One region of the Lysinibacillus sp. fkY74-1 genome, then DNA from elsewhere that is predicted to be linked to it. Evidence: riboswitches for the same ligand, from Rfam matches in the RefSeq annotation. Region 1 holds a riboswitch; each other region holds the start of a gene.
The links. Region 1 has a riboswitch for thiamine pyrophosphate ahead of thiT (energy-coupled thiamine transporter ThiT). Riboswitches for the same ligand answer to the same signal wherever they lie in the genome.
Positions count from the first base shown of each region.

Region 2: it holds a riboswitch for thiamine pyrophosphate, as region 1 does, so the genes downstream of both, thiC (phosphomethylpyrimidine synthase ThiC) here and thiT (energy-coupled thiamine transporter ThiT) in region 1, are expected to answer to the same signal.
Region 3: it holds a riboswitch for thiamine pyrophosphate, as region 1 does, so the genes downstream of both, thiW (energy coupling factor transporter S component ThiW) here and thiT (energy-coupled thiamine transporter ThiT) in region 1, are expected to answer to the same signal.
Region 4: it holds a riboswitch for thiamine pyrophosphate, as region 1 does, so the genes downstream of both, ACE1MS_RS12000 (ABC transporter substrate-binding protein) here and thiT (energy-coupled thiamine transporter ThiT) in region 1, are expected to answer to the same signal.

Region 1 covers NZ_CP170173.1:3,919,969-3,927,515, reverse strand. The annotation lists gene ACE1MS_RS19495 (SbcC/MukB-like Walker B domain-containing protein) at 1-1,475, shown strand, start outside; gene ACE1MS_RS19490 (hypothetical protein) at 1,516-1,638, opposite strand; gene ACE1MS_RS19485 (DUF4870 domain-containing protein) at 1,695-2,018, opposite strand; TPP riboswitch at 2,145-2,252, shown strand; gene thiT (energy-coupled thiamine transporter ThiT) at 2,387-2,947, shown strand; gene map (type I methionyl aminopeptidase) at 3,119-3,874, shown strand; gene ACE1MS_RS19470 (hypothetical protein) at 3,903-4,616, opposite strand; gene ACE1MS_RS19465 (polyphosphate kinase 2 family protein) at 4,816-5,625, shown strand; gene ACE1MS_RS19460 (GNAT family N-acetyltransferase) at 5,801-6,388, shown strand; gene ACE1MS_RS19455 (beta-class carbonic anhydrase) at 6,459-7,022, opposite strand; gene ACE1MS_RS19450 (hypothetical protein) at 7,199-7,333, opposite strand; gene ACE1MS_RS19445 (aminopeptidase) at 7,472-7,547, opposite strand, start outside.
Region 2 covers NZ_CP170173.1:208,057-215,603, forward strand. The annotation lists gene ACE1MS_RS01005 (S-layer protein) at 1-778, opposite strand, end outside; gene ACE1MS_RS01010 (methyl-accepting chemotaxis protein) at 1,033-3,132, shown strand; gene ACE1MS_RS01015 (AEC family transporter) at 3,560-4,489, shown strand; TPP riboswitch at 4,563-4,677, shown strand; gene thiC (phosphomethylpyrimidine synthase ThiC) at 4,819-6,597, shown strand; gene ACE1MS_RS01025 (catalase) at 6,768-7,547, opposite strand, start outside.
Region 3 covers NZ_CP170173.1:829,624-837,170, forward strand. The annotation lists gene ACE1MS_RS03810 (VWA domain-containing protein) at 1-963, shown strand, start outside; gene thiW (energy coupling factor transporter S component ThiW) at 1,040-1,546, opposite strand; TPP riboswitch at 1,641-1,748, opposite strand; gene ACE1MS_RS03820 (MFS transporter) at 1,808-3,004, opposite strand; gene ACE1MS_RS03825 (ABC transporter substrate-binding protein) at 3,503-4,576, opposite strand; gene ACE1MS_RS03830 (ABC transporter permease) at 4,573-5,370, opposite strand; gene ACE1MS_RS03835 (ABC transporter permease) at 5,367-6,176, opposite strand; gene ACE1MS_RS03840 (ABC transporter ATP-binding protein) at 6,166-7,272, opposite strand; gene ACE1MS_RS03845 (helix-turn-helix domain-containing protein) at 7,290-7,547, opposite strand, start outside.
Region 4 covers NZ_CP170173.1:2,466,694-2,474,240, reverse strand. The annotation lists gene parE (DNA topoisomerase IV subunit B) at 1-195, shown strand, start outside; gene parC (DNA topoisomerase IV subunit A) at 192-2,630, shown strand; TPP riboswitch at 2,754-2,864, shown strand; gene ACE1MS_RS12000 (ABC transporter substrate-binding protein) at 3,020-4,015, shown strand; gene ACE1MS_RS11995 (thiamine-binding protein) at 4,017-4,310, shown strand; gene ACE1MS_RS11990 (ABC transporter permease) at 4,307-5,080, shown strand; gene ACE1MS_RS11985 (ABC transporter ATP-binding protein) at 5,055-5,804, shown strand; gene ACE1MS_RS11980 (TatD family hydrolase) at 5,794-6,543, shown strand; gene ACE1MS_RS11975 (hypothetical protein) at 6,604-6,780, opposite strand; gene ACE1MS_RS11970 (solute symporter family protein) at 6,873-7,547, opposite strand, start outside.

The DNA of each region.
Region 1 (7,547 bases):
AATTGGAAATTGTTGAACTTGCTCAGGTGGAAACATTAAGGGTAAAAGTTTCTTCCGATGAACGTTTGTATTTGGAAAAAGAGGCAATGTTAAGATCCGCACAACAGCTTCAGCAAGAGACACTGAAACAATTATATGCACACTCTATCAAGCAACAGGATCAAGCACAGATAATAGCTTCCTTAGAAAAAATGGAGAAAGAGATTACTAGCTTAAGGGTTATCAATCAACAGTTAGCTCAAACAAGAAAAAACCAGAAGGAACAGCGTTTAACAATAGAGCAATTGCAAAACAAACAATTAAAACTTGAGGAATATTTAAGCGAGCAGATGAAGAGCTGGACAAGACTTCAGGCAATTGTAGAGGAACAGCATAAGCAAATGCCAACAAATATTCCAACTTTACCGCAATTAAAACAAACGCTTACAGATGTTAGCCAACAGAAAATGGATTTTCAAAAATTATGGCAGGAAAGCCAACATCATTTACATGCCATGAAGGAAGCTGACAGTAATGCAAAACTAGCTGTGGAGATCGCCAAACAGAATTTTGAAGAATTAAAGCTCAAAATGAATGACAAGCGTGAACAGTTTTCAACAAGCATGCAGGAAGCGGGCTTTGTAAGCTATGAAGACTACGCAGCTGCGAAAAGAAGTGCCACTCAATTAGAGGAACTCCGGAGAGCATGCAGTGACTACACCCTTCAGGTTCATACGTTAAAAATTCAAATTTCAGAAGGAGAAAAACATCTTCAAGGAAAAGAGGAACAAGATTTAGCCTTGATGGAGGCGACTGTGAAAAGCCTCCGAATCGCCTATGAGGATGCCTTTAAACAACTTCAGCAAATAGATGGATTTGTGAAATCATGTCAAAGCTTTATGAACAAAGTCGAGGAAACAGAAAGAGAGCTACGTTTACTTGAGAGTGAGGCTGGACGTGTAAAGGAGCTATATGGCTTATTAAATGGGCAAAATTCGAAAAAGCTGTCCTTTGAACGATATATTCAAATAAATTATTTAGATCAAATTACAGAGGCAGCCAATATTCGCCTTAATCATTTATCGAATGGTCAATTTGAGCTTAGACGCTCAGACAGACTTGAAAAGCATGCAAAGCAAAGTGGACTTGGGCTTGATGTATATGATGCTTACACAGATCAATTACGAGATGTCAAAACGTTATCTGGTGGTGAAAAGTTCAATGCGTCATTAAGTCTTGCTCTGGGAATGGCGGATGTTATTCAAAGCTTCCAAGGCAATATTCATATTGAAACTATGTTTATTGATGAGGGCTTTGGCTCGCTCGATGAGGAATCATTAAATAAAGCAATAGACACCTTAATCGATTTACAAGATTCTGGCCGAATGATTGGCGTCATCTCCCATGTGCCTGAATTAAAATCCGCGATGCCAGCAGTTTTACATGTCGAAAAAACATTAAACGGACATAGTCAAACACACTTTGAAATAAAATAAAGGAAGGTGTATTTCCGGCTTAAGGAAATACACCTTCCTTTCATTTTTTCCGAGGACTGACTGTAGAAGTTGTCCCTTTTTTTGCTGCCATCACTTTTTTTACAATCGGTATAACAATCGGCGCTAATTTAACAGCGGTTTTTACTACCTTTGATACTTTCATTAAAAACACAGCCCCTTTTTTAATTACTTCTACCTGTTTATTCTAAAAGTAAAACATTAGCGGATAACTCGAACGGCTTGAATAATATTCCATATTACGATTCCGAGCGAGACAATTCCGTAAATGGCGAACGAAATGAACCAAACGATCATTACTGTACTATTACTTGAAGTGGGATCTAAACTAAAGGTAGAAAACACAAAGACAATGAAAAATAATATACCAAATACAAAAGGAATTAAATGAGACACTAGTGCGCGAATGGAATGTCTTTTGATATCAGCATCTTTCGAAACGAAATAAACAATCAATGGTACGATGAAAGGAGCAAAGAAAATACTGAGATAGCTGAAGGCAGATAAAATTTTTTGGTTCTCCATAGTTGTACCTCCTTTTTTAATATTTACGCATGGAAATCAGCAAAGTTTCAAAAATTAAGTATGGAAGAGGTTGTAATCATTCCATGCTTTGCGTACAATGTAATTATTCAAAGTAAATTCAGATGTAACGACCACAAGGGGAGCTGATGATGTCAGCTGAGACTGGGCACGTAATGCCTTTACTCTTTGAACCTGTAAGCTAGCACTTACGTAGGGATGTGGATAGAAACCGACACTTGTACGATGTGAGGCTCTGTCCTGGCATCGTTTTTTCATTCTTGAAAATAATAAGATGTCAGAGAGAATCAAATCAGCGCTTTTCTATTCCTGCTCTTGTATCCTACATCGGAACAAAGGAGAGAATATGTATGGACAAAAAAAGACTATTAATGTTAGTGGAGATTGCAATATTTGCAGCAATTGGCCTTGTGCTGGATCAGGTCTCGTTTAAAGTATGGGCACAAGGTGGCTCTGTTAGTCTTGTCATGGTACCAATTATGTTAATTGCTATTCGCTGGGGCTTAGTAGCTGGCCTAACAACAGGCTTACTTGTAGGTGTTATGCAAACCATGTTTGGCGCTTATATTGTACACTGGCTTCAAGGGTTACTAGATTATGGCGTCGCTTTCACAGTTGTAGGATTAGCAGCCATTGTGCGCAGACCTTTACTAGAGGCAGCAAGTCAACTAAACAAAACAAAAATGGCACTTTATATTATTTTAGGTACTGTGTTTGCAGGCTTCTTGCGTTATGTAGCACATACTACTGCTGGGGCTGTATTTTTTGCGGAGTATGCCGGCGATCAAAATGCATGGATTTATTCGATTATTTATAATGGTACATATATGCTTCCTGCTACAGTATTAACAGCCATTGTGGGAGTGTTATTATTCACAGCGGCTCCACAACTTATGCAACGTAAAGCATAATGCCATCCCCCTTCATGTTGGTGAAGGGGTTTTTTATATAGTTATAAGAGAATAGCGCTTTTTGCACTTTGCCAAGGAGGCACGCATACAATATTTAAAGCGTTTAGCGTTATACGTATAAAAAGTTATGTTATATTAAAGAGTAGATATTAGATGAAAGGGACGTTATACATGATTGTAAAAACGCAAGAAGAGATTGAAGCTTTTAAAAAAATTGGACGCATTTGTGCGGAGATCCGTGAAACAATGAAGGCTGCTACAAAACCAGGTGTCACAACACTTGAACTAGATGAAATTGCCGGTCGAATGTTTGCTGAGGCAGGTGCAATTTCTGGACCAAAAGGAGAATATGACTTCCCAGGATATACTTGTATTAGTGTCAACGAGGAAGTAGCGCACGGTATCCCAGGTAAACGTGTTATTCAGGAGGGAGATATCGTTAATATCGATGTTTCAGGCTCTTTAGATGGCTACTTTGCCGACACAGGTATTTCTTTTGTAGTCGGTGATGGCTATGAAGATAAAGAAAAACTATGTCGTGTTGCCAAAGATGCTTTTGATCGTGCAATGACAAAGGTAAAGGCTGGCTCTAAATTAAATCAAATTGGCAAGGCGGTAGAGCGCGAGGCGAATGCTAATGGCTTAACAGTTATCATGAATTTAACAGGCCATGGTTTAGGTCGTTCTTTACATGATGAGCCAAATCACATTTTAAATTATTATGATGCATGGGACTCTACGATTATGAAAGAAGGTATGGTTCTTGCAGTTGAGCCATTTATCTCTGCAAAAGCAGAGCATATAGTAGAAGCTGGTGATGGTTGGACATTCATAACACCCGATAAGTCTCTTGTTGCTCAAATTGAGCATTCAGTGATTGTTACAAAAGATAAACCAATTATCCTCACTTCATTAGACGAAGACTAGGATGACACAAAAAATCCTGCTCACCAAATTACTTTTGGTAGGCAGGATTTTTTTTAATGAATAAAATGCCAACAAAGAGTACACCACATAAAAATAACGCAGCGGTTGTTACGAGTAGCTCATCAAAACCATTATGTAAAGCGATTCCTATATAAGCCCATATAAAAACACTTGGATACATGATATCAAAGTGATGAAAGCGGATATGTAGCGCAATGACTCCACCTAATGTCAGTAAAATAACTGCCCAAAGAGGAGTACTTAGACCAAAACCGTTCCAACCATAAGCTGTTAACGTAAAGCTAATATTTGTGATGAAAATAAATGTCATCCATGCTAAATAAATGGCGAAAGGAATACGACCCGACAGTGATTTGTCATGAAGTGGATACGTATTGTACAACATAAATAGATACAAGACTAAGAGTAGGGTAATGCCGAGAGAAACAATAAATAATTCATGATGCCATACGTATATCATTAATGCTTGTAAAATATTTATGCAACTAAAGAGCGCAGACTGTTTCATAGATGTCTTTTTGATGTTCATCACTAACCAATAACCGATGAATAAATAAATGACAATCCAAATTAAATGACTTCCATCAACAGGTGCAAATACCACCGAAAAACGATTAGAAATTTCTAAAGAAGACTGACCGTTAAGTTTCATGAAAAAGGATGAAAAGGTTAGGATGAGTGAGACAATATACGAAATTGTCATCAATAAAAACCGAGGCATGCTTTCCTCTCCCTTCGTGTTAAATTGTATAGGGAAAAGACAAATAAGTATAGTACTGTCACTCATTTTATTATAACGGAAACTTCCATCAATGTATCGTGTTGTTTGCTAATACTATCTACAATTTACCATCTCAATAGGCATCCATTTATTTCTTTAGTACAATAAGAATATATACAAAATAAAGGAGTGAAGCTTTATGACACAAAACTTAAAAAATCTAGACCTATCTATTGAACTAGATAAAAAGATGTATAAAAAGAAATTAAAAGTACTCCAATATGAAATGTTAAATGCCCAACAATTTTTATTAAAAAACAAAATTGGTTTAATTTTAGTGTTTGAAGGTATGGATGCCGCTGGGAAAGGTGGAGCGATAAAACGTTTAATTGAACGTGTCGATCCACGTGGCTATATCGTACACCCAATTTCAGCTCCACAGCCACATGAGCTACGCTATAACTATTTACAACGGTTCTGGAGAAAGCTACCTCAGCATGGGCAAATCGCTGTTTTCGATCGTTCATGGTATGGGCGTGTATTAGTAGAACGTATTGAAGGGTTCGCAACGAAGGAAGAATGGTCTCGTGCCTATGAGGAGATTAATAATTTTGAAAAGATTTTAACTGCGGGGGACTACATAATAATTAAGTTCTGGCTTCATGTTTCAGATGAGGAGCAATTAAAGCGTTTTAAGGAACGAGAACAAAATCCATATAAATCTTGGAAGCTAACAGAAGAGGATTGGCGCAATCGAGAAAAGTCACCACAATATATTGAGGCTGCCAATGAAATGTTTGACAAGACCGATAAGAAAAATGCTCCATGGATTTTAGTAGCTGGAAACGATAAAAAATATGCACGTGTGCAGGTGCTACAAGAAACGCTTGCACATATTGAACGAGAGGCACTGAAACGTGGACTTCATTTAACAAATGTATTAGACAATCCGCTTTTAGAAGATGCTGACTCATCCAGCCTGAACACCTTGAATGAGAAGAAGAAGTAAAAAATAAAATGTAAAATGATGGTGCTATGACATGAAGACATGAGCTGTTTTAGTTGTAGCAGCATCTTTTTTTACATACAATAAGGTAAAACTAGGGATTACTCCTTTAAATTCTATTAGTTAAGAAGGTAGTGAAAATTTCTACCGATATTGATTGGAAGGCTAGTGTGGAGAAATGGTGCTTAAAATTTGGAATTTATTAAGAAAAAAGGGTGGGAATGTGGTAACTATAAAGGGGGAAAAATGCTACATCCGAACATTCCAAGAAAATGATGCACGAAGTTTAACAGGTCTCGTAAGCCGCAATAAATACTTTTGGTCAACATATGAGCCTTTACAAAGACCTGAATACTATACGATCGACGCGCAATATAAAAAAATTCAAGAAAGCTTATATTTAATGGATTCAAAGCGAGAATTTACTTTTGGCATTTTTGAGCATGGTACTAATAACCTAATAGGACATATTGCACTATATGCTGTAAAACGTTTACCCTACTCAAGTGCATTTGTGGGATATGCTATGGATGAAATTTACGTAGGTAAAGGAATTGTTACTGAGGCAGTGAATATGGTAGTCCGCTTTGCATTCGATCAAATTGGGCTACATCGAGTAGAGGCATATGTATCAACCCAAAATAATCCCTCGATGCGTGTTTTAGAGAAGGCGGGCTTTCAACAGGAAGGTCTTTTAAGGAAGCTCCTGTATATTAATGGTCATTGGGTGGATCATTATATGTATGCTCGTTTAGAGGATGAATAAATAAACAAGTGCCTTTCTTTTCAAAGGAAAGCACTTGTTTATTGATTAGCTATAAATCAAGTTAGGATAACTATTGATGGTTACCATCTTCAATTAAATCTAGATGACCTGTATTTGGGTCAATAATTAAACCATGTACAGGAACGTCTTTTACCATTAATGGGTGATTTCGAATCGTGTCGACACTTTTTTTGACACTTGTCGCTACATCACCAAAACCACGTAAAAATTCTTTTAAATCAAAACCAGAATACTCCAGCATTTTGATGGTTTCTGGATTGATACCTCTTTTAACCATTTCACTTAGCATGGCATCAGGATCAACTGCACTCATACCACAGTCATAATGTCCAACCACATAAACTTCATCTGCTTGTAGGCCATAGACAGCAACTAATAAACTACGCATTACAGCACCGAAAGGATGGCTCACTAATGCACCGGCACTTTTCACAATTTTTACATCGCCATTACGGAGATTCATCGCTTTTGGTAAAAGCTCTACAAGACGAGTATCCATACAAGATAAAACAACAATACGTTTATCAGGATATTTTGTAGTGATGAATGGTTCATATTTTTTCTCTTGTACAAACTCTTTGTTAAACCCTAAAATATCTTGTAACATTGTCATGAAAATTGCTCCCTTCCTTACAAAAAATATTTTAGAGCAAAACTTTAATTATGCAAACAATAAAGACTTTTTTCAGACAATTTTTACAATAAAGAAGCAAACTTCGTACACTTTAGCAGCTTAATAACGTTGAAACTATAAAAAAACAGCTACTTTTACAGTAGCTGTTTTTTTACTTAAAATTTTTCGTTTGGCTTTGGATCTACAGTTACTGAAGACTTGCTATCTAAACCTACTTGTAGGTAGTGGATGAAGAATCCAGTTGAAATTAATAAAACTGCTGAAAAGCCAAGAACAGTTGTAATGAACATTTTTAGAGCTCCTCTCTACTTAAATGATCTACTAATTACCCTAAACTAATTATACAATAGGATACTAGGAAAATCTAAGGATAATTTATGACATCCATAACATACTAGACTAGAATACTATTAGTAAGAATGGATTATTTAAAATGCCCAATTTCCATCACGGAATATTGGTTCTTTTTGATTATCGTGGGTAATGCCATCAATATTCATTTTA
Region 2 (7,547 bases), 870 kb from region 1:
TTGTGCCGTCTTTAACAATGATTTGTTCAATTTTCCCTTCGCCGAAAAGGTTGAAATTTTCCTCCACATTGATCGTCAGTTTTTCCACATTTGCCTTCAACTCAAAAGTGGGAACTTTACCAATTATATCGATTTTAGAAAGTGCTTGGTCAGAAGATATATTTACCTTCGTGCGTGCCAAATTGATAGTAGATGATTTCATATCCCTTAGCGTAACATACAGCCAGTCATTCTTCTTTATGATAAGTGGTTTTAATGTAATCGTATCGCTAACGGAAACGTCATCAAGTGTTATAGCTTTTTTTACTCTGTTTGTAATAATTAACTGACCATCAACCGTAACGTCTTGTATATTTACATAGTCTGCGTTCACAGTGAAGTCACCAGAAATATGACTGTGACCACCATCAAAGTATACTGATTTTTTGCTCGTACCAGCTTTGTTTAATGTTAATGATGTCACGTCTATAATTTGCTTGTTTTTTACGACAATGGTGGCTAATGCGTTTGTTAATGCTGTTTTATTTGAATGATCAAAAAGGGGCTTTAAATCTTTGTGGATTCTAAATGTACCATTTGATGTAATAACCGTATCGTTTGTGATGTTTTTAATCGTTACGGCATTGCCTACCATTTTTTTTGTTGCTGCAACCTGAACCTGTGTTTCATATAAATTCGATTGATTTAGGGAAAAAGAGGCTTGTGCAGTTGACACAGGTAATACTAGTGTCGCTGTAATCGCCGTGGCTATTAATGTTGATAGCGCTTTATTTGTCATGCAAGTCACTCCAATCATTTTATCTACTAGATAATATACCATAATTTACTATAATTTAATATTTTAAGTGTATGTTTTACTAATCATTTCAACTCAAATGAGCCATAAGTACTTTTAATTATAATAAACAAATCTCTTAATATGCCTGTATTTTTATCTATAATTATGTAAATTTCTACTTTATTCGCTAAATATTTTATTGAGATACGACCTTTCATCTATTATGATTATTTATAAAAGTGGGGGTGTTTGTGATGAAGAAATCAAGAGGAATTGCATTGAAACTATCTTCCCTAATCATAGGATTGTTTCTAGTTTTATTTTTATCCTATACAGTGACAACAGGGATTATTATAAAAAAGCAAAGTGTCGAAGATGCAGAGTATGGAACATTGCAAACGGCTGAATCATCAGCGGCTATTATGAGCGAGCGCTTTAAAAAAGCCAATACAACTTTACAAACAACGAAACGAATCGTTGAAAGTATGGAGAAAAATAAGACGCTATCTACCAAAGGCATTTTAGACATAATGGAAAATAATTTAGCTAGTAATGATGATTTATTAGGGGTAGGGGCTATCTTTGAGGAGAATTCCCTTATTGTAAACCCAAATGAGGCTACATTGGTAGATTCCCAAAAACGTTTTGGACCATACTTGAGCAAAAATGATAATGAAATAACGACCACTCTTATTGAGGGTTTAGATGATAAAAATGTTTCTCAATGGTACTGGGTGCCAAAAGAAGAGGGACGGACAGTTTTAACGGAGCCCTATGATTATAGTGTAAACGGACAAACGGTACTAATGACAACAATTTCTGTACCATTAGTTAATGCTTCCGGGAAGTTTTTCGGTGTATTAACAGCAGATGTGTCCATAGATTATTTAAATGAGTTGACAAAGTCAGTTGCACCAGAAGGCGGCTATGCAGCCATTATTACAAATAACGGTGTATTGACAGCTAACAGTTTTGGTAAAGAGCTAGATGGGCAAAATATGCAGGACGACCCCGCTTGGACAAGCATACGTAAGACAATGGAAAATGGCGAACTAACAAGTATGTACATAGATTCTAATGAACTGAAGGATAAAGCCTATAATGTATTTGCTCCCATGATTTTAGAGGACATTGACGAAACTTGGACCGTTCAAATTGTATTAGCTGAATCAAAAATTTTAGAGACGTATAACCATGTATTCGTCTATACAATTATTGCATCCATTATAATGGTAGCTTTGATGACTGCTGCAAGTGTACTATTCATTTACAAACAACTAAAGCCGCTCAAGTATTTACGCTCATCCATTGAAACAGCAGCGGAAGGAGATTTAACACAAAAAGTAGAGGAGAAATATATTAAACAGGATGAAATTGGTGCGGTTGCATTGGCCTATAATAATATGTTGGATAAAACCAATAGTGCTATTAAAGCCGTGTTAAACTCTACAACTCTATTGAATCAGTCTTCTAACCAGGTACATGAGGCATTTAATGAAATCGTGTCTTCAAGTCAAGAGGTATCAGTAGCCATAAATGAAATTGCACAGGGAGCATCGAAGCAATCAGAGGATACTGAAGAAACGAATTACCGCATGATGGATTTATCGGATCAAATAGATGCCATTACTGCGCTTTCGAATGAAATGGACGAGTTATCGCTCAAAACAAATGTAACAACAGAAAAAGGCATGCAAGAGGTTCAAAGTTTACATGAACATAATATAGGGACAAATGAGATGAATGGCCGTATTCAACAGCAAATGGAATTACTAGCTTCTAATATTGCTAATATTAATCAAATTATTGCCTCTATTCAAAGCATTACGGAGCAAACTAATCTATTGGCTTTAAATGCAAGTATTGAGGCTGCGCGTGCTGGTGAGCATGGAAAAGGTTTTGCGATCGTGGCGGAAGAAGTAAGAAAGTTGGCGGAGCAATCAAAAAATGAAACAGAAGTTATTAAAAGCACGGTAGAAAGCATTTTAGAAAATTCACAGCAAACAGTTGCTGTCATTGCCTCGAATGCAGAATTAATGCAATCGCAAAATGAGTCCGTACAAAGCACGCAATTGGCTTTTAAAGATAATAGTGATTTGTCACGTGCAATTGCAACTTCTATTAGTGAGCTAATGACTCAGTTATCTACTATGTTAGAGCATAAAAATCAAGCAATTATGTCTATCCAAAGTATTTCGGCTATATCAGAGGAAACAGCTGCCTCTGCTGAGCAAGTAAGTGCCTCTGCAATGGATCAACAAGCAGAATTGCAAAAAGTGGCAGAGTCTATGCAAAACATGAATGATATCTCTAATGAACTGCAAGAGGTTGTTAATCGATTTAAGCTTGCGTAAAGAAAAAACTGCTTAGAACCTTTAAGTAGTCTCAGACTGTTGATAAAAGGAATCGAGAAGTTGATGCTCGATTCCCTTTTCATTTTTTACTTATTTCAAATGGACCTTTGTTGCTCGATCATGTACAGCTCAAGCATAAAAAGCTTACCACGTCCAAGCTGACAGTATCTTCAAGTCTCCTTTAAGACAAGTTCAATTGTTCTGCATTTTGGCATACCAATCCTAAATGACGTTAAATAAGTTTTGATGATTCTTATATTCTGGACATTGCTCGAGTTCATTGATTTGAGCTTTTGAATTTTTGCAACCATTAGAACGAAGCGCGACCCCGCCCATAGTGTAAATCAACGGTTTTAATTATGAAAGTAAGTGGCATTGACCTAGTGCAATATCGACACTACTATTAAAAGGGAGGGGGGACATCAATATGGTGTATCTTGGAATGATTTTTTTTCAAATTGTTGCACCTATTTTAGTATTACTTGTACTAGGGGCCATTCTACAAAAGAAATTTCGCTTTAACTTAAAAGCATTATCACAGCTAATTACATATTGCTTTATGCCAGCGGCTGTGTTTATAAATTTATATGAAACGAGTATAAAGCTGTCTGTGCTAGGGGAAGTCGGGTTGTTTATTGTACTTTTTATTGGTAGTCAAATGCTACTCAGTCACTTTTTAGCGAAAGGGCTTGGACTAGCTAAAACGGAGGCGGCTGTTTTTAAAAATAGTGTAGTACTCATTAACTCTGGAAACTATGGTATTCCGGTAGCTCAAATGATTTTTGCCTCTCAACCTATTGGTGTAGCCATCCAGGTTATACTCGTTATCTTTCAAAACATGACTACGTATACGTATGGTTTATATAATTTAATTTCGTCTACTAAATCAGGCATGACGATTCTAAAGGATTTTATAAAAATGCCTATTATTCACGCTTTAATAATTGGTGTGGCAATGAATTATTTTGATATTGGTATTCCTCCGTTTATTAAAATACCAATAGACCATGTAGCGGATGGTTTTATTGCCGTTGCATTAATCACGCTGGGCGCGCAATTGTCTCAGATGGAAATTAAAACTATGTTTAATAAAACAGTCTTCATCAGCTGCTTGACTCGATTAATTATCGGACCAGCTATTGCTTTAGTCATTATCTTTGCACTGGGATTAAATGGGGTCGTAGCACAATCATTATTTATAGCGAGTGCTTTTCCCACATCCCGCAACAGTTCAAGTCTAGCATTAGAATATGATATAGAATCGGCAACAGCTGCACAAACCGTTTTATTTTCTACCATTGTGAGTTGTATAACGGTCACGATTGTGATTTATATCGCTGATGTATTGTTTACTTAATAGAATGGCAAAAATATTTAAATGATAACTTCCATCTCTTAGCAATATCTGCTACACTAGCATCAAACTGAATAGTATTAACTAGGGGAGTCTGATGAGTCAGGCTGAGAGGGAAACGCATAGAGGTTTCTTGACCCTTTGGACCTGATCTGGCTCATACCAGCGTGGGAAAGTTAAGAAGCTATTGCCTATTACGTGCAATCAATAGACCCTTTACATTCATGGCCGGATCCAATCATTATGTTGGATTCGGCCTTTATTTATTTTCCTTTTGGGGTGAGCTAGATTCGGTCCTTACTTAAAATACATTTAAGGGAGAGAAGTAGCTCATGTCAGCGATTAGTGAAAAGAACATTATGATTATGTCTAACTTTGAAGGAAGTAAAAAGGTTTATGTGGAAGGATCACGTCCAGATATTTTAGTACCAATGCGTGAAATTACATTAAGTCCGACGACGGGTAGCTTTGGAGATGAAGAAAATGCCCCTATTCGGGTGTATGATACGAGTGGCCCGTATACTGATCCTGCATTTCATGTGGATATTACAAAGGGCTTACCGGCTTTACGAAGTACTTGGATACAAGAGCGAGGAGATGTAGAGGAATATGAAGGGCGTACCATTAAACCTGAGGATAATGGCTTCCGTCGCGCAGATGATCCACGTATCCAAGAAAATGTCTTTCCTGAATTGATGAGAATGCCTTTACGTGCAAAAAGGGGGAAAAATGTAACACAGTTGCATTATGCTAGAAAGGGAATTATTACACCTGAGATGGAGTTTGTAGCGATACGAGAAAATATGGACCCTGATTTCGTGCGTTCAGAGATTGCAGCAGGTCGAGCTATTATGCCCTCCAATATTAATCATCCGGAGGCAGAGCCGATGATTATCGGTCGTAACTTCCATGTGAAAATTAATGCGAACATTGGAAATTCAGCCGTATCATCTTCGATTGCAGAGGAAGTCGAAAAGATGACATGGGCTACACGCTGGGGTGCAGATAATATTATGGATCTATCAACTGGCAAGCATATTCATACAACGAGAGAATGGATTATTCGAAATGCCGCAGTACCTGTTGGAACAGTACCAATCTATCAGGCATTAGAAAAGGTAAATGGTGTAGCTGAAGATTTAACGTGGGAGGTATACCGTGATACGCTTATTGAACAAGCAGAGCAAGGGGTAGATTATTTCACTATTCATGCGGGTGTTCTTTTACGTTATGTTCCTCTTACAGCAAACCGGGTAACGGGCATTGTGTCTCGGGGAGGCTCCATTATGGCGCAATGGTGTTTATACCATCATCAAGAAAACTTCCTCTATACTCATTTTGAGGAAATATGTGAAATTATGAAAACTTATGATGTAGCCTTCTCATTAGGAGATGGCTTACGTCCAGGGTCAATCGCGGATGCAAACGATGAAGCGCAATTTGCGGAGCTTGAAACATTAGGTGAGTTAACCCAAATAGCATGGAAGCATGATGTTCAAGTAATGGTGGAGGGGCCAGGTCACGTTCCAATGCATTTGATTAAAGAAAATATGGACAAGCAATTAGAGGTTTGTAAGGAAGCTCCCTTCTACACATTAGGCCCATTGACAACAGATATTGCTCCAGGTTATGACCATATTACATCTGCTATTGGAGCGGCAATGATTGGTTGGTTTGGTACAGCTATGCTCTGTTATGTGACACCGAAGGAACATCTAGGATTACCTAATCGGGAGGATGTTCGAGTAGGGGTTATTACTTATAAGATTGCTGCACATGCTGCAGATTTGGCAAAAGGGCACCCAGGTGCACAACAACGCGATGATGCACTGTCAAAAGCGCGCTTTGAGTTCCGCTGGCGCGACCAATTTAACCTTTCTCTTGATCCAGAACGTGCAGTAGAATATCACGATGAAACATTGCCAGCAGAGGGGGCCAAAACTGCACATTTTTGCTCAATGTGCGGTCCTAAATTTTGTAGCATGAGAATTTCACAGGATATTCGTAATTATGCTAAAGAAAAGGATTTAAATACAACTGAGGCCATCCATGAAGGTATGAGGGAGAAGTCAGTGGAGTTTAAAAAGGCAGGTAGTCAAATCTATCTATAATAATAAAAGGCTTGTGTTAATTTACTAGACACAAGCCTTTTTTATGTTGCTTCCATGTTGCAAATTGAGGTAAGCAGTTGGAGGCTAGACGAAGACAAAAAAGCTCCATGTGATGATTAAATTCACATGGAGTAAAAATTGGATTTGGATATCAATAATTAAATGGAATATTAAACGTTTGTTGGTTGTTTTACGTATGGGTTTGTAAGATCCATACCTTCTAATGAAAGACCCATTGCTTTTGCAACACCGTCACCATATGCTGGATCAGCTAAATAGCAGTGTAGGATGTGACGTCGTTTGATGAACTCCTCGACAGAAGCCATATCATTAGCCGTATTTTCAAATAGACGTTGTTGTTCTTCCGCAGTCATTAGGCGGAAAAGTTTACCTGGCTGCTCGAAGTAATTATTATCGTCTTCACGGAAATCATGAATTCCTGCATGACCATCAATGCGTAACTCTGGCTCTTTATGGTCTAAATTATGCTCCCATTCACCATAGCTATTTGGTTCATAGCCTAGTGTTGAACCAAGGTTGCCATCAAAACGCATAGCACCATCACGGTGGAAAGTGCGGAATGGACATTTTGGTGCGTTAACAGGAAGCATATAGTGGTTTACTCCTAAACGGTAGCGTGCTGCATCCGCATAGGCAAAGATACGACCTTGTAACATTTTATCTGGTGAGAAGCTAATACCAGGAACGATGTTAGATGGTGCAAATGCAGCTTGTTCCACTTCTGCAAAGTAGTTGTCCGGGTTTTTATTTAACTCAAACTCACCTACAGGAATTAATGGGAAGTCTTTTTTATACCATACTTTTGTTAAGTCGAATGGGTTGTATGGTAGCTCACGTGCTTGCTCCTCTGTCATAACCTGAATATACATTTTCCATTTAGGGAAATCGCCTTTTTCAATGGCTTCATATAAATCACGTTGTGAAGATTC
Region 3 (7,547 bases), 1.5 Mb from region 1:
GAAGCTCTGAGTGAGATGGGGAGTGGACGCTTCTACAATGTTATCGATGAGCAAACTATTCCGTCCATTTTATCTCGTGAAACGGCCATGATTTCCCGTACGTACATTGAAGATAATCCATTCTATCCTGTACTGTATAATGCAGGGGGATGGAATACGCTATTTGCCAATGGCGTTCCACAAATGAATGCTTATATTGGAACAACCGCAAAGCAGGGTGCTACCGTCGTGGCTGAAAGCGAAAAGGAAGATCCAGTATTAGCACAATGGCAATACGGTCTTGGCAAAACATTCGCATTTACTTCTGATTCAACAGGAAAGTGGTCAGGAGACTGGGCAAGATGGCAGGACTGGGGCACATTTTGGCAAACGCTTATTTCGCAAATGCTCCCAAGTTATAATGACGTTGCCTACGATGTAAGAGTAGAATCAGATGGATCCTTTATGATTACAGACCCTACAAATGAAGCAGCATTTTTAGATATTGTGGCTGTTAATGAAGCGGGTGAAGAGCTAGACACACAGCTTGAAACTATATCAGCCTCTCAGGTGCGAGCTGTGGTACAAGCTGAGCCGGGGTTAATCTTCTTCCGTATCGCTGATGAAAAGGAAACGATTTATCAGGCGGGATTAAGTGTTCCTTACAGCGCTGAATATGAACTTCTTCCTGTTAATGATAAATTAATAGAAGAAATAACCGAACAAACAGGTGGTGCTGTTTTAAAAGAACCACAAGAAGTGTTCCGTGACTTTACAAAGCAAGGGGCGGATCGTCAAAACATTGCCACATGGCTTCTCCTTGCAGGTATGCTCTTATTCTTTATTGATATAACAATAAGGCGCTTTGGCTGGAATTTCCTAACGAAGTCGAAGAAAAAGGAGCAACTGGTAGAGGATCTCCCTGTACAAGCAGAAGACACGAATGTAGCACAACTATTAAAGGGTATGAAAAAACGCCAATAATTTAGTTTAGATGAAAGCAGTGCGAATTTCGCACTGCTTTTTGTACATTCATGGAAAAAGAAATCCTGCTACGACACTATTTAATAAAGAGAGTAGGATTAAAATATCTTACTAGCACCGTTTTTCGCAAACTGCTAGCTACTAAAATGCCTAAAATTGCTCCAATTGTACTTGATATTAAAAAGGCAGGCATAAAAAACAAGGCTGCTACGGAAGTTCCCATTAGTACCTTTGCATAGGGCACTGCTACAAGTGATGCTAGAAGACCAGTGCCAATCACTTCACCCAAACCAGCAAACCAAATTTTACCGCTATATTTATAGGCAAGCCCTGCGCATAATGCACCAATAATACTACCAGGAATGGCTAAAAGAGAGCCTGTCCCTGTAAGGATTCGAATAATGGCCGTAACAAAGGCAACTACAACTGTAGATACGGGTCCAAGTATAATGGCTCCTATTACGTTAATAGCGTGCTGCACCGGATAAGCACGAGCAATCCCAGTTGGAATGGAGATAAAAGTAGAACCTGCAATAGCAATCGCTACTAATAAAGCCATAATTGTTAATTTTCTAATAGACATGTTAGGTGTACTCCTTTTCATTTTAGCCACTAGGAAAATGAAAAAAGCCGCTTCCTTCAAACGACAGGAAGCGGCCTTGCTTATACACTGAAAATAGCAAGAAGCGCCACTTCCCTCCGCTAGTATGAACTAGATCAGGTTCGAAGGGTCCGTATATAACCATATACGTCTCAGCCTTTAGAAGACTCCCCTAGTGGTAAGTATTTTTCTATTTTTTAGAAGTGTAACATACTTCAATAAATAGTCAATAAGAGTTACCTATTAATGTGAATCTGGATGCATAAGCTGAGGCGCCTTTTTCAATGTCCAAATCAGGGCAAGGAAGAAGCAAGCTAATAAGATAATGGCACCAAAAATATAAGGACTGTTCATATTCCAGTCAAATAAAAAACCAGCCAAAGCGGGTCCAATCATATTTCCTAGACTCATATAGGCATTATTCAAGCCGGCTGCGAATCCTTGCTCTTTTTCTGCAAGTTTTGATATGAGAGTATTAACAGCTGGACGAATCAACGTTGTCGCCGTAGAGAAGATGGTTGCAACAACTAATATTAGTGCAAAACCAGAAACAAATAATATTAAGAAAATAGCAACGGCCGCAATAAATAAATTGACCAAAACTACTTTCATTTCACCAAACCGTTTAAAGAGTGGCGTAATAATAAACATTTGTACAATTACCCCAAACGCACCACCAACAACTAAAATGATGGCAATATCGCCAGGTGAGTAATTAAATTTCTCTGTCACAAATAGTGATAAGGTCGTTTGGAAGTTAGCAATCCCAAATGAGAATACCATCATAATAATTAACATAACAAAATAAGGCATATGTACAGAGCGAGCCATCTGTTTTACCAGATTATCTTGCTTTTGTCTATTTTGCGCAGTATTTGGCTTTGTAGATGGTAATAAAAAGTAAGATAAAATAGCCGCTAAAATGGCGGCAGCTCCCGCCATGAAAAATGGAAAATGTAAGCTAACCTTTGCAAGGAAACCACCAATTCCAGGGCCAATCATAAAGCCGAAAGACATAGCAGCTCCTAACAAACTCATTCCTTTTCCGCGTTCTTCATAAGTTGTCACGTCTGCTACAAAAGCCATAATAGGAGGTGCTACAAATGCAGAGCCAAGGCCACCTAAAAAACGTGCTAAAAAGAGCATCCATACATCTGTAGAAAGGCCAAAACCGATTTGTGCAAGTCCTGTTAGTATAAGACCGAAAATAATTAAATTTTTCCGCCCATACTGGTCCGAAAGATTCCCAGCAATTGGAGAAAATACGAATTGTGCTAAGGCGAACGTTGCAATAAGCATGCCTAGAACTTGTCCTGCTGCTCCAAATATTCTTAAATATTCAGGCATTACAGGAATAATAATTCCAATACTCCCCATTGCGATAAACATGTTAAACATTAAAATATACAAAGCCGCCTTATTGGACTTCTGCTGGGTCATCGACAAGCCCCCCTTTTTGTAATCAAATATAGTACAGTCTATCATAAAGAATTATGGCTGGCTAATAGTTGAGATTGCTGTAACTGGTTCGATATGTAGAATGATTTTCCAGAAAAGCTTTTATCTCATAAAAATTCGGGGTGTGGAGTGAGGAGAGAGAATTGCTTTTTCTAGAGACTTGAAGTAGGGAGAGTAAAAAACTAGTGAAAATAAATAATTGCGTTTGCCATGAGAAAGCTTACCTATAACCGTGTAGATGAAAGTTAAAGATGAAGTTATAATGCGCAGGTGTCGTACGACGTAGATTCAAGGTCTTTTTATGGATAAAGAAAAACTAAAGATTGCTGGCATCTTGAAAAAATTGATGATACCTAGACGAAGTGGGATTGTATGATCGACAACTGGTTACTAGTAGAATTTCTTTCTAAATATAGCGATACAAATGAATGCTTAAATAAAAAAGGCGAATTGGTTTGTAGACCAATTCGCTCTTATAAATTATCGAATACTCATTTTAAATTCTAAAAACAGTTCATTATATTTTCCTAAGTAATCTGGACCTAAGTTTTTGTATACCTCTAAGGTATCACGTTGGTCCTCAGATGGGTAGTAGCGTTCATCTGAAACTACTTCTGGGTCCATTAAGTCCATCGCAGCAATATTTGGCGTTGAATAGCCAACATAATCGGCATTTTGAGCACCGGATTCTGCACTTAGCATAAAATTGATGAAGGCATGTGCACCATCAATATTTTTCGATGTTTTGGGAATAACCATATTATCGAACCATAGATTGGAGCCCTCTTCAGGAACAGCAAAGTCCAACTCTTCATTTTCAAACATCATGTCTGCTGCCTGACCAGACCAAGTGAGGGCTACTGTTGCTTCATTATTAATCATTAATGGTGTAATTTCATCCCCAATGATCGCTTTTACGTTGGGCGCAAGTGTAATCAATTTGTCAGTTGCTTCCCGTAGTTCATTGTTATCCAATGAATTCAAGGAGTGTCCAAGACTATTTAACCCCATCCCAATCACTTCACGGGCACCGTCTACTAAAAATACTTTTCTTTTTAATGAAGGATCCCATAAATCGTCCCAAGAAGAGAAATCTAAATTTCCAACTAGTTTTGGATTATAGACAATCCCTACTGTTCCCCAAAAGTAAGGAACTGAATATTGATTGTTATCATCGAATGGTAAGTCTAAAAAGTAAGGGTCGATATTTTTTAAATTCGGTATTTTTGCTTTGTCTAAAGGAATCAATAAATTATCTTCCTTCATTTTTTCAATCATATACTCAGAAGGAACAGCAATATCGTAAGCTGTACCACCTTGCTGTATTTTTGTCATCATAGCTTCATTAGAGTCAAATGTTTCATAGATGACATGAATACCTGTTTCTTTTTCAAATTCCTTCAATAGATCAGGGTCAATATACTCTCCCCAGTTAAAAATGGTTAAAGTGTCTTTTCCACTTTTACCGCCACCTGCACTTAAGGCGTCAGCAGCATAGAATAAAAGGGCAGAAACAACAAGGATAGCGATGGTCGCTTGAATTAATGACTTCATTGTTGTCCCTCCGTTCTTTTGCTTGTACGACTTGTAATGAAGTAATAACCAACCACAACGATAACGGTTACAAAGAATACTAATCCAGAAATAGCGTTAACTGTGAGAGATATTCCTGCGCGAGCCATCGAGTAGATTTCTACCGATAATGTACTGAAGCCATTGCCGGTTACGAAAAATGTCACAGCAAAATCATCTAATGAATACGTAAGAGCTAGGAAGAAGCCTGCAAAAATACCTGGCTGAATATACGGTAAAATGACACGCATCATAACATCCTTTTTGGTTGCTCCTAAATCTAACGCTGCATCAATTAGTGATTTATTCATTTCTAACAATTTAGGTAAAACCATTAACACTACAATCGGTACACTAAACGCTACGTGTGCTAATAATACTGAAGCAAAGCCTAATTTAATGCCAACCATTGTAAATAGAATTAAAAAGCTTGCCCCAATGATGACATCTGGACTGACAATTAAAACATTGTTTAGGGACAATAATGTATTACGCATTTTTGAATCTTTGACAGTGACAATACCAATTGCTCCTAATGTTCCAATAATAGTAGAAATTAAAGCAGATAGTAATGCTACGATAACAGTATTGATTAAAATAACAAGTAGCCTTGAATCTTCAAAAACAGCCTGATAATGCTCTAAAGTAAAGGACTCAAAGTTATTCATGGAGCCACCACTATTGAACGAATAAAAGATTAAATAGAAAATGGGTGCATACAGAACGACAAAAACAATCGTTAAATAGACTTTGGCTGATGCAGAGAGTTTGTTCATCGTACGCGACCTCCTTTATCTTTTTGTCCCGTAACAAGCATAATGATGACCATAAATAAAATTAAGAACACGGCAATAGTTGAACCCATCCCCCAATTTTGTGTCACAAGGAATTGCTGCTCAATCGCTGTACCAAGCGTGATAACACGATTTCCTGCAATTAAGCGAGTAATCATGAAAAGTGATAGAGCAGGGATAAAGACAACCTGAATACCTGATTTAACACCATCCATTGTCAATGGTAAAACAACGCGACGGAACGTTGTAAAGGCAGATGCGCCTAAATCACGAGATGCATAAATAAGTGTCGGATTTAAACGATCTAAAGAATTAAATATCGGTAAAATCATAAACGGAATAAAAATGTACACGGATACAAAAACAAAGCTAATATCCGTAAAAAGCATTTGCTTTGGATCAAAGCCAAACACTTCGATAAATGCATTAATTGGCCCGTATAAACCAAAGATGCCGATAAAGGCATATGTTTTTAACAATAAATTAATCCATGAAGGAATAATAATGAGCAGTAACCAAAGCTGCTTATGTTTCGTTTTTGTTAAAAAGTAAGCAGTTGGATATGAAATTAATAATGTAAATAATGTAATTAAAAATGCATACCAAAACGAGCTTAATGTCATTTTTAAGTAAACAGAAGTGAAGAACGCTTTATAATTATCGAGCGTAAAATTGCCATGTAAATCGAGTAGGGAATAATAAACAACGAGTGCAATCGGCGCGATAACAAAAAAGGCGATCCATAAAACATATGGAAATAACGCTGATTTTGATGGCTTAGTTTGCATCTTCGTCGTCTCCGTAGGATTCTAATCGTTTATCGAACTCTTCCTCTGTTTCATTTAAACGCATTACATGAATGGACTCTGGATCAAAGTCTAAGCCGATTTCTGTCCCTACTTCAGCTTTTTTCAACGAATGGACTAGCCATTCATTGCCATCTTTATCATACGTAGATAGCTCATAATGGACGCCACGGAATAATTGTGTATCTACTTTTACTACAAGCTTCCCTTTATCTATAGTTGTCATTTCTAAATCCTCTGGGCGTATAACAATATCAATTTTCTCATTTGGTTTCATACCTTGGTCAACACATTCGAAAATCTTACCAGCAAATTCAACCTTAAAATCTTCAATCATGACACCGGGTACTATATTGGATTCACCAATGAAATCTGCCACGAAGCGATTAATAGGTTCATCATAGATATCTACTGGTGTACCAGATTGTTGAATTTGCCCTTCACTTAAGACGAAAATTTCATCACTCATAGCAAGTGCTTCTTCCTGATCGTGAGTAACGAAAACAAAGGTCTTGCCAAGACGTTGCTGTAATTCACGCAATTCGTATTGCATTTCTGTACGCAATTTTAAGTCTAATGCAGAAAGTGGTTCATCCAGTAAAATTACTTCAGGGTCGTTAACGATGGCACGCGCAATTGCTACACGCTGACGTTGACCACCAGACATTTCGGAGATTTCACGATTGCCATAGCCTGCTAAATTGACAAATTTTAATGCCTCCGCCACACGTTCTTTTATTTCCTTTTCAGGTAACTTCTTGATACGTAGTCCGAATGCGACATTTTCAAATACATTTAAATGAGGAAACAGCGCATAATCTTGAAAAACAGTATTCACCTGACGTTCATTGGCAGGAACAGAATTTATTTTTTTATCATGGAAAAACACATCCCCAGTTGTAGGTTCTGTGAAACCAGCAATAATTCGTAAAATGGTTGTTTTTCCACAACCAGATGGGCCAAGGAGAGTATAAAATTTGCCCTTTTCTAGTTCCAAGTTGATATTCTTTAAGACGACTGTTCCGTCGCTATAAGACTTGGATACATTTTCAAAACGTATAATAGAATTCATTGTCATTGATGCGCCTCCTTAAGCTATAAATATGAATCCGTTGCAACGAGTAAAATTTTCGTCTCAGCAGCATGGGCATTAAAAATTTGATGATGGTCTGTCGCGTCAAAATAAAGAGCATTGCCTTCACTAGCGATATATTGTTCATTCCCTAAAACGAGACGAATACGCCCCTTAACTACATAAATAAATGTTTCTGATAGTGATGGCTCAAATTGCTTGAATTCGCCATTGGCTTCAAATGTTAAGAAAATGGGCTCCATTTCTTTTTCGTTGGATGT
Region 4 (7,547 bases), 1.5 Mb from region 1:
AACCCTGACACACGGACATTAATTCGTGTCACTATCGAGGATGGTGCACGTGCAGAGAGACGTGTCACGACGTTAATGGGCGATAAAGTAGAGCCACGTCGTAAATGGATCGAAGCCAATGTAGACTTCGGTATGGAGGATGATGCTAACATTTTAGAAAATGAATTCATCCAACAAGAGGAGGGCCAAGCATGAGTAGTACAGAAAAGTTTCAAGATTTACCTTTAGAAGAAGTAATGGGTGACCGTTTTGGTCGCTATAGTAAATATATTATTCAAGACCGCGCGTTGCCAGATGCACGTGACGGTCTTAAACCAGTACAGCGTCGTATTTTATATGCAATGTTTACGGAAGGTAATACACATGAGAAACCGTTTCGTAAATCGGCTAAGACAGTCGGAAATGTAATCGGTAATTACCATCCGCACGGAGATAGCTCAGTCTATGAGGCGATGGTTCGTATGAGTCAGGATTGGAAAGCTCGCCATATGCTTATAGAAATGCATGGGAATAACGGTTCGGTTGATGGAGATCCACCAGCAGCCATGCGTTATACGGAGGCAAGACTTTCTGCAATTGCTGGTGAAATGTTACGAGATATTGGGAAGAAAACGGTTGAATTCGTGCCAAACTTCGATGACCAGGATATGGAACCAACTGTTTTACCAGCTCGTTTCCCTAATTTATTAGTAAACGGCTCTACAGGGATATCTGCGGGTTATGCAACAGATATTCCACCGCATGCATTAGATGAAGTGCTGGATGCTGTTTTGATGCGCTTAGACAAGCCTACTGTGACAGTGGATGAATTGATGACAGTTATCAAGGGTCCTGATTTCCCTACAGGCGGAATTATTCAAGGTGTAGACGGCATTAAAAAGGCATATGAAACAGGGCGCGGTAAAATTATTGTCCGTGCACAAGCTGTGGTCGAACCTATCAAGGGCGGAAAAGAGCAAATTGTCGTTACCGAATTACCATACGATGTGAATAAAGCGAATCTTGTGAAAAAAATTGATGAGCAACGTGTAGATAAACGCCTTGAAGGGATTGCTGAAATTCGTGATGAATCAGATCGTACAGGGTTACGTGTCGTTATCGAGCTGAAAAAGGATGTTCCTGGACAGGGGATTCTACAGTACCTATTTAAAACAACAGATTTACAAGTAGCTTACAATTTTAATATGATTGCCATTCATAATCGTCGTCCAACGATGATGACATTACCATTATTGCTGGATTCCTATATTACTCACCAAAAAGAAGTGGTCACAAATCGTTCTATATATGATTTACAAAAGGCAAAGGATCGCTCCCATATCGTGGATGGCTTAATTAAAGCCCTATCTATTCTAGACGAGGTTATTGCTACGATTCGTTCATCTAACGATAAGAAGGACGCCAAGCTCAATTTACAGGCGAAGTTCGATTTTACTGAGGTACAGGCAGAGGCGATTGTGAGCCTGCAATTATATCGTTTAACGAATACCGATATTACAGAACTCCGTCAAGAACAGGATGACTTAAACAAATTGATTGCCAAGCTAGAAGGAATTTTACAAAGCGAGGCCAAGCTTGTACGCGTCATTAAACAAGAATTGCTAGATATTAAAAAACGTTTCACAGAGCCACGTCGCTCGAAAATTGAACAAGAAATAGAAGAAATTAAAATTACATTAGATGTCCTTGTTCCAAGTGAAGAGGTTGTAGTGACTGTCACGAAAGATGGCTATATTAAACGTACATCTACACGATCCCATGCCGCCTCCAACGGTCAAGATTTTGCGATGAAAGATTCCGATTACTTATTGTATGAAGCAAACTTAAATACACAACATCATCTATTGTTATTTACAAATAGAGGGAATTATATTTATCAGCCTGTTCATGAATTACCTGATATTCGCTGGAAGGACCTTGGACAGCATATTTCAAGTATTGTGCCAACAAGTGAAGATGAGTCGATTATTGCAGTCTATGGCTTTGAAACATTTGAACAGCCAAATATGTATATTTTAACTGCTACGAAAGATGGCCAAATTAAACGTTCGCCATTAGCAGATTATGCTGTGACGCGTTATTCGAAGCCAATTAAAACAATGAATGTTAAAGCGGGCGATGCAATGATTTATGCATCGTTTATAACTGATGATGCGGAACTGCTCTTAACAACTGATACGGCCTATGCCATTCGTTTCCCTATTGAAGAACTACCAGTTACTGGAGTGAAAACGGGCGGTGTTAAAGGTATTACGCTAAAAGATGGAGAAGCTTTAGTCGGGGTCAATGTCCTACAGCCAGATGAAACACAATATGTCGTTATTGTGACACAACGAGGGGCTGTAAAGAAAATGAATGTCGCAGAGGTAGAAATAGCAAGTCGTGCCAAGCGTGGACTTAAAGTCCTTACAGAATTAAAAGCAAATCCTCATCGAATTGTCGCTGTTATTCAAGCAACAGACGATGAGCAGGTTGTGATTGAAACTGAAAAAGGCATACAAGAGGTTATCGATGTCCATGCATTGACGCGCGCTGATCGCCATTCTAATGGTTCATTTAAAGTGGACATTGCAACAGATGGAGCCATCTCACATGTTTTAACGGCCAAAAAAGAACAAAAAACAAGCTAACATCATGCCCAGTCTCTATAAGTAGAGCTGGGCTATTTGTTTATAGTGGCACAACTATCCAAAATTAGCATCTTGTCATTTAAGATCAACTATGGGTATAATAAACATCGAAAAGTTCATAGCGAAAGAATGTAGGGGGGCTAGTTATGGCTAGCTGAGATTGTGTCCGATAGACACTGACCCTTTGAACCTGATTTGGCTCGTACCAGCGTAGGGAACATCTATTCAAAAAAGCAAATGTTTTGGAGATTGATTGCAATACGTCTGGGAGGAATCCTAGGCGTTTTTTTATTTTCTAAGCAATATCTTACCAACCGTATAATACGCTTTCTTCTGGTGACAACATTCATTCATGAACACTTTCATATTACAAACTGGGAGGACCTAGCATGAAAAAATGGTTATTTATCCTATTAGCTACTCTATTGACGTTAGTAGGCTGTAGCGACAAGGAGGACAAGCAGTCTGCTGATACAAAGAAAAAGGTATCAGTGGTACTCGATTGGACACCGAATACGAATCATACAGGATTGTATGTTGCGAAAAAGCTCGGTTATTTTGAAGAAGTAGGCTTAGATGTTGATATTATAATGCCAGGAGAGGCAGGAGCCGATCAGCTCGTAGCTTCTGGTAAGGCAGAATTTGGCGTGAGTTATCAGGAGGGCATTACACAGGCTCGTGTTCAGGATGTGCCACTTGTCTCGATAGCGGCCATCATCCAGCATAATACATCTGGATTTGCTTCTGTAGCGTCAAAGGGTATTACCTCTCCAAAGGACTTTGAAGGAAAAACATATGGGGGCTGGGGAGCACCTCTCGAACAAGCGGTATTACAATCATTAATGCAAAAAGAAAACGCTGATATTAATAAATTAGACATTGTCAATGCGGGAGATTTAGATTTCTTTACGATGATGAAAAAGGACATCGACTTTGCTTGGATTTATTATGCATGGACAGGTATTGAGGCAGAGCTTCGTGGGGAAAAAATTAATATGCTGTATTTAACGGACTATAGTGATCAGTTAGATTACTATACACCTGTTTTAGCAACCAATGAAAAAATGATTCAAAACAATCCAGACAGCGTCAAAGCTTTTGTTGCGGCTGCATCGAAGGGCTATGAATATGCCATCGAGCATCCGAATGAAGCGGCTGATATTTTACTAGAAGCGGCACCAGACTTAGATAAGGAGTTAGTGCATAAAAGTCAAGAGTGGTTGGCTGATAAGTATCAGGATGACGCTAATCAATGGGGGGAGCAAAAGCTTTCTGTGTGGGAAAACTATGCTAAATGGATGTCGAGTAACAAAGTGTTAGAGGGCGAATTTGATGCTAAACAGGCGTTTACGAATGAGTTCCTACCGAAAAAGGAGGCCAATTAACATGGCAAATTCATTAATCAGTGTCCAAATCATTCCGAAGACAGAGAAATACGAGGATGTCATTCCTTATGTGGATGCGGCCATTGCGGTTATTGATGCATCTGGTGTGAACTACGAGGTTCATCCCCTTGAAACAACAATGGAAGGTGAGCTTACAACGCTTCTTCAAATCATTGAAAAAATGAATGTTAAGATGGTCGAGCTAGGAGCCATTAATGTCATTACACAAGTAAAAATTTTATATCAACCAAATGGGATTACCATGGCTACATTAACGGAGAAATATCAGTCATGAAACGGGCATTACAAAAGGGAAGGACGATAATGTTTATCGCCTTCCTCTTATTCATATGGGAGCTGGTTGTGCATATCGCTGATGTTCCTCCCTGGCTCCTACCAGCACCAAGCATAATCTTAAAGGAAGGCTTTCAATCATATCAAACGTTTCTGCCACATGCTCTGGCTACTGTGGAATTAGCTTTACTTGGACTTGCTATTGGGGTTGGCTGTGGTCTAACCGTGGCGATTGTTTTGCATCGTTTTACTTTCATTCGGTCGTTATTTTATCCGATTCTCATTATGTCGCAAAATATACCCATTCTTGTATTGGCGCCGTTACTTATTATTTGGTTTGGCTTTGGCTTATTACCAAAGCTCATCATTATTTGTCTAGTATGCTTTTTCCCTATTGTCATTGCGGCAATGGACGGTTTTCGTCAAACAGCACCCGAGTTAAAGCATTACTTCGAAATGATTGGAGCAACGAAGGCCCAAACGTTTTGGAAATTAGAATGGCCACATGCCTATCCGGCAATTTTCTCGGGCATAAAAATTGCTGCTACCTATAGTGTAATGGGAGCAGTTATTGCGGAATGGCTTGGTGCAAAAAAGGGAATAGGCGTATACATGACCTTAGCACAATCTTCCTTCCGTACAGATCGAGTGTTTGTCGCCATTTTTGCGATTGTCTTGCTAAGCTTATTGTTGTTTAGTAGTATCCGCTTGCTTGAAAAATTAATGGTAAAGGGGAGAGGTTATCATGCTCAGCATTCAAAACATCGCTAAATCGTTTGACAGTCTACATGTACTTGACCATGTTTCCTTTGATGTCAAGGATGGTGAGTTTGTGGCCATAGTAGGACCATCTGGCAGTGGTAAGAGTACCCTTTTTCAATTAATTGGTGGGGTCTCTTTGGTTGATCAAGGGACGATTTTATTAAATGGAGAGGAGATTCAGCAAAAAAGAGGAGCAATTGGCTATATGCCACAGCAGCCTTGTTTACTTCCTTGGCGTACTATTTTAGAGAATGTAACAATTGTCGAGGAATTACAGCAAAATCCAAATGTTGAACGTGCAAAAGGTTGGCTTGAAAAGGTGGGGCTTGCTTCCTTTAGTCAAGCTTACCCATACGAGCTCTCGGGAGGGATGCAACAACGTGTGTCTTTTATCCGTGCCATTGTCAGTGATAAACCTATTTTATGTCTAGATGAACCATTTTCTGCGCTTGATGAATTTACAAGACTGGAAATGCAGGCATGGCTCCTGTCCATTTGGGAAGAGCATAAAAAATCTATATTATTCGTCACACATAGTATTGAAGAGGCCCTCTTTTTAGCCGATCGTATAATTGTTTTATCGAAACGGCCTGCAACAGTGAAAAAAGAAATGATTGTGCCATTTGAGCGCCCCCGCAAAGAAGAAATTCGTCATTCTGCCACATTCACAGCCTTGAAGCAACAGTTATTCACGTATTTACAGGAAGAAAAGGGGGATTTGAATGTTGATTGATGCCCATATTCATTTAGATCAATATAAGGACGTGGAAATACCTTCATTATTGGCAGAAGTAGAGGCATTAATTGCGGTAAGTATGCAGTTGTCCTCCTGTCAAAAGACGTTGCATTTAGCGAAGGTCTATCCCAAGGTGAAGGCGGCTTTTGGGTTTCATCCTGAACAGCCTTTACTGGATGAAATAGAAGAGAAGGCTTTATTTGATTGGATTCGCGCGCATCGTGATAACATGGTAGCGGTTGGTGAGGTCGGTTTACCCTATTATTTAAGGCAAGAACAAGCCTTGGATGTTCGTCCATATGAAGCTTTATTGGAACGATTTATCGTATTTGCTAAGGAATTGGGCAAACCGATTGTGTTGCATGCTGTATATGAGGATGCTAGCATCGTGTGCGATTTGCTAGAAAAGCATCAGCTTTGTCAGGCTCATTTCCATTGGTTTAAAGGGGACGAGGCAGTCATGAAACGCATGATTCGGCGAGGTTATTTTATCTCTATTACGCCTGATGCCTTGTATGAAGAGGAAATTCAACAGCTAATTCAAATCTACCCGATTGACTTAATGATGGTAGAAACAGATGGCCCATGGTCGTTTGAGGGACCTTTTACAAATAAACCAACGTCTCCGTGGATGATGCATTCGACGATTGAGGTGATTGCAGCCATCAAGGGATTGTCTATTCAGCAAGCGGCTAAAATTATCACTCAGAATACAAAAAACTTTTATCGACTTTAAGGTAACGTGGCAATTGCCACTTATGTTTTCTACAATAATAAAAGCAGTATAGGATATCAATTAGTTATCCGTATACTGCTTTTTATGTTTAGTAAAATCATGCATCAATTTCTCTGTTTTTGTTTTGGTGGTGCGTTCATGTGTGCTGAAGGAATTGGATTGGCGATTTTTCTCTACATCCTTGCCAGCAGTTCTTTTTATATGCATCCGCTTCTTTTTCGCCCTAGATTGAGCCATTTTCATTCCCTCCTTTTAACAATTATAGTAACGAAAATGAATGAAAAAGTAAAACCTCGTAAGAAAGAACTTACGAGGTTTATGAAATCGATTTAGTGAGATACGTCCTGTACAGAAATACCTGTGTTTGCTTTAACGTCAACTTCACGATATTTTGCATCATCAGTTTCTTTAGAAAGTAATGTGCCGATGAAACCACCAAGGAAACCAAGCGGTACAGAGATTAAGGCAGGGTTCGTTAACATAATTAACGGATCACCAACAAAAATCGCCTTGCCTTCAACTGGATTCCATACGTTTGGTGACATAGCTACTAATACTAATGCAGAGATTAAGCCTGTTAACATCGCTGTAACAGCACCAGCTGTATTAAAGCGTTTCCAATAAATTGTGTAAATAATAACTGGAAGGTTAGCGGAACCTGCAATACAGAATGCTAAAGATACTAAGAATGCAACGTTTAATGTTTGTGCACCAAGAGCTAATAGAATAGATATTACAGCGATTGTAATCGAGCCAATACGAGCTGCAAGAACTTGCTCTTTTTCAGTAACTTTACCCTTTTTAATGATTTGACCATAAATATCATGTGATAGGGCAGAGGCACCTGAAAGTACAAGGCCTGCTACTACCGCTAAAATTGTTGCGAATGCTACCGCACAAACGAATGAGAATAGAATGTCGCCTCCTAGTGCTTCTGCAAGAAGAGGGGCTGCCATATTACCTGCAGCGTTAGCCGCAATAATATCTTCTTTTCCAACGAATGC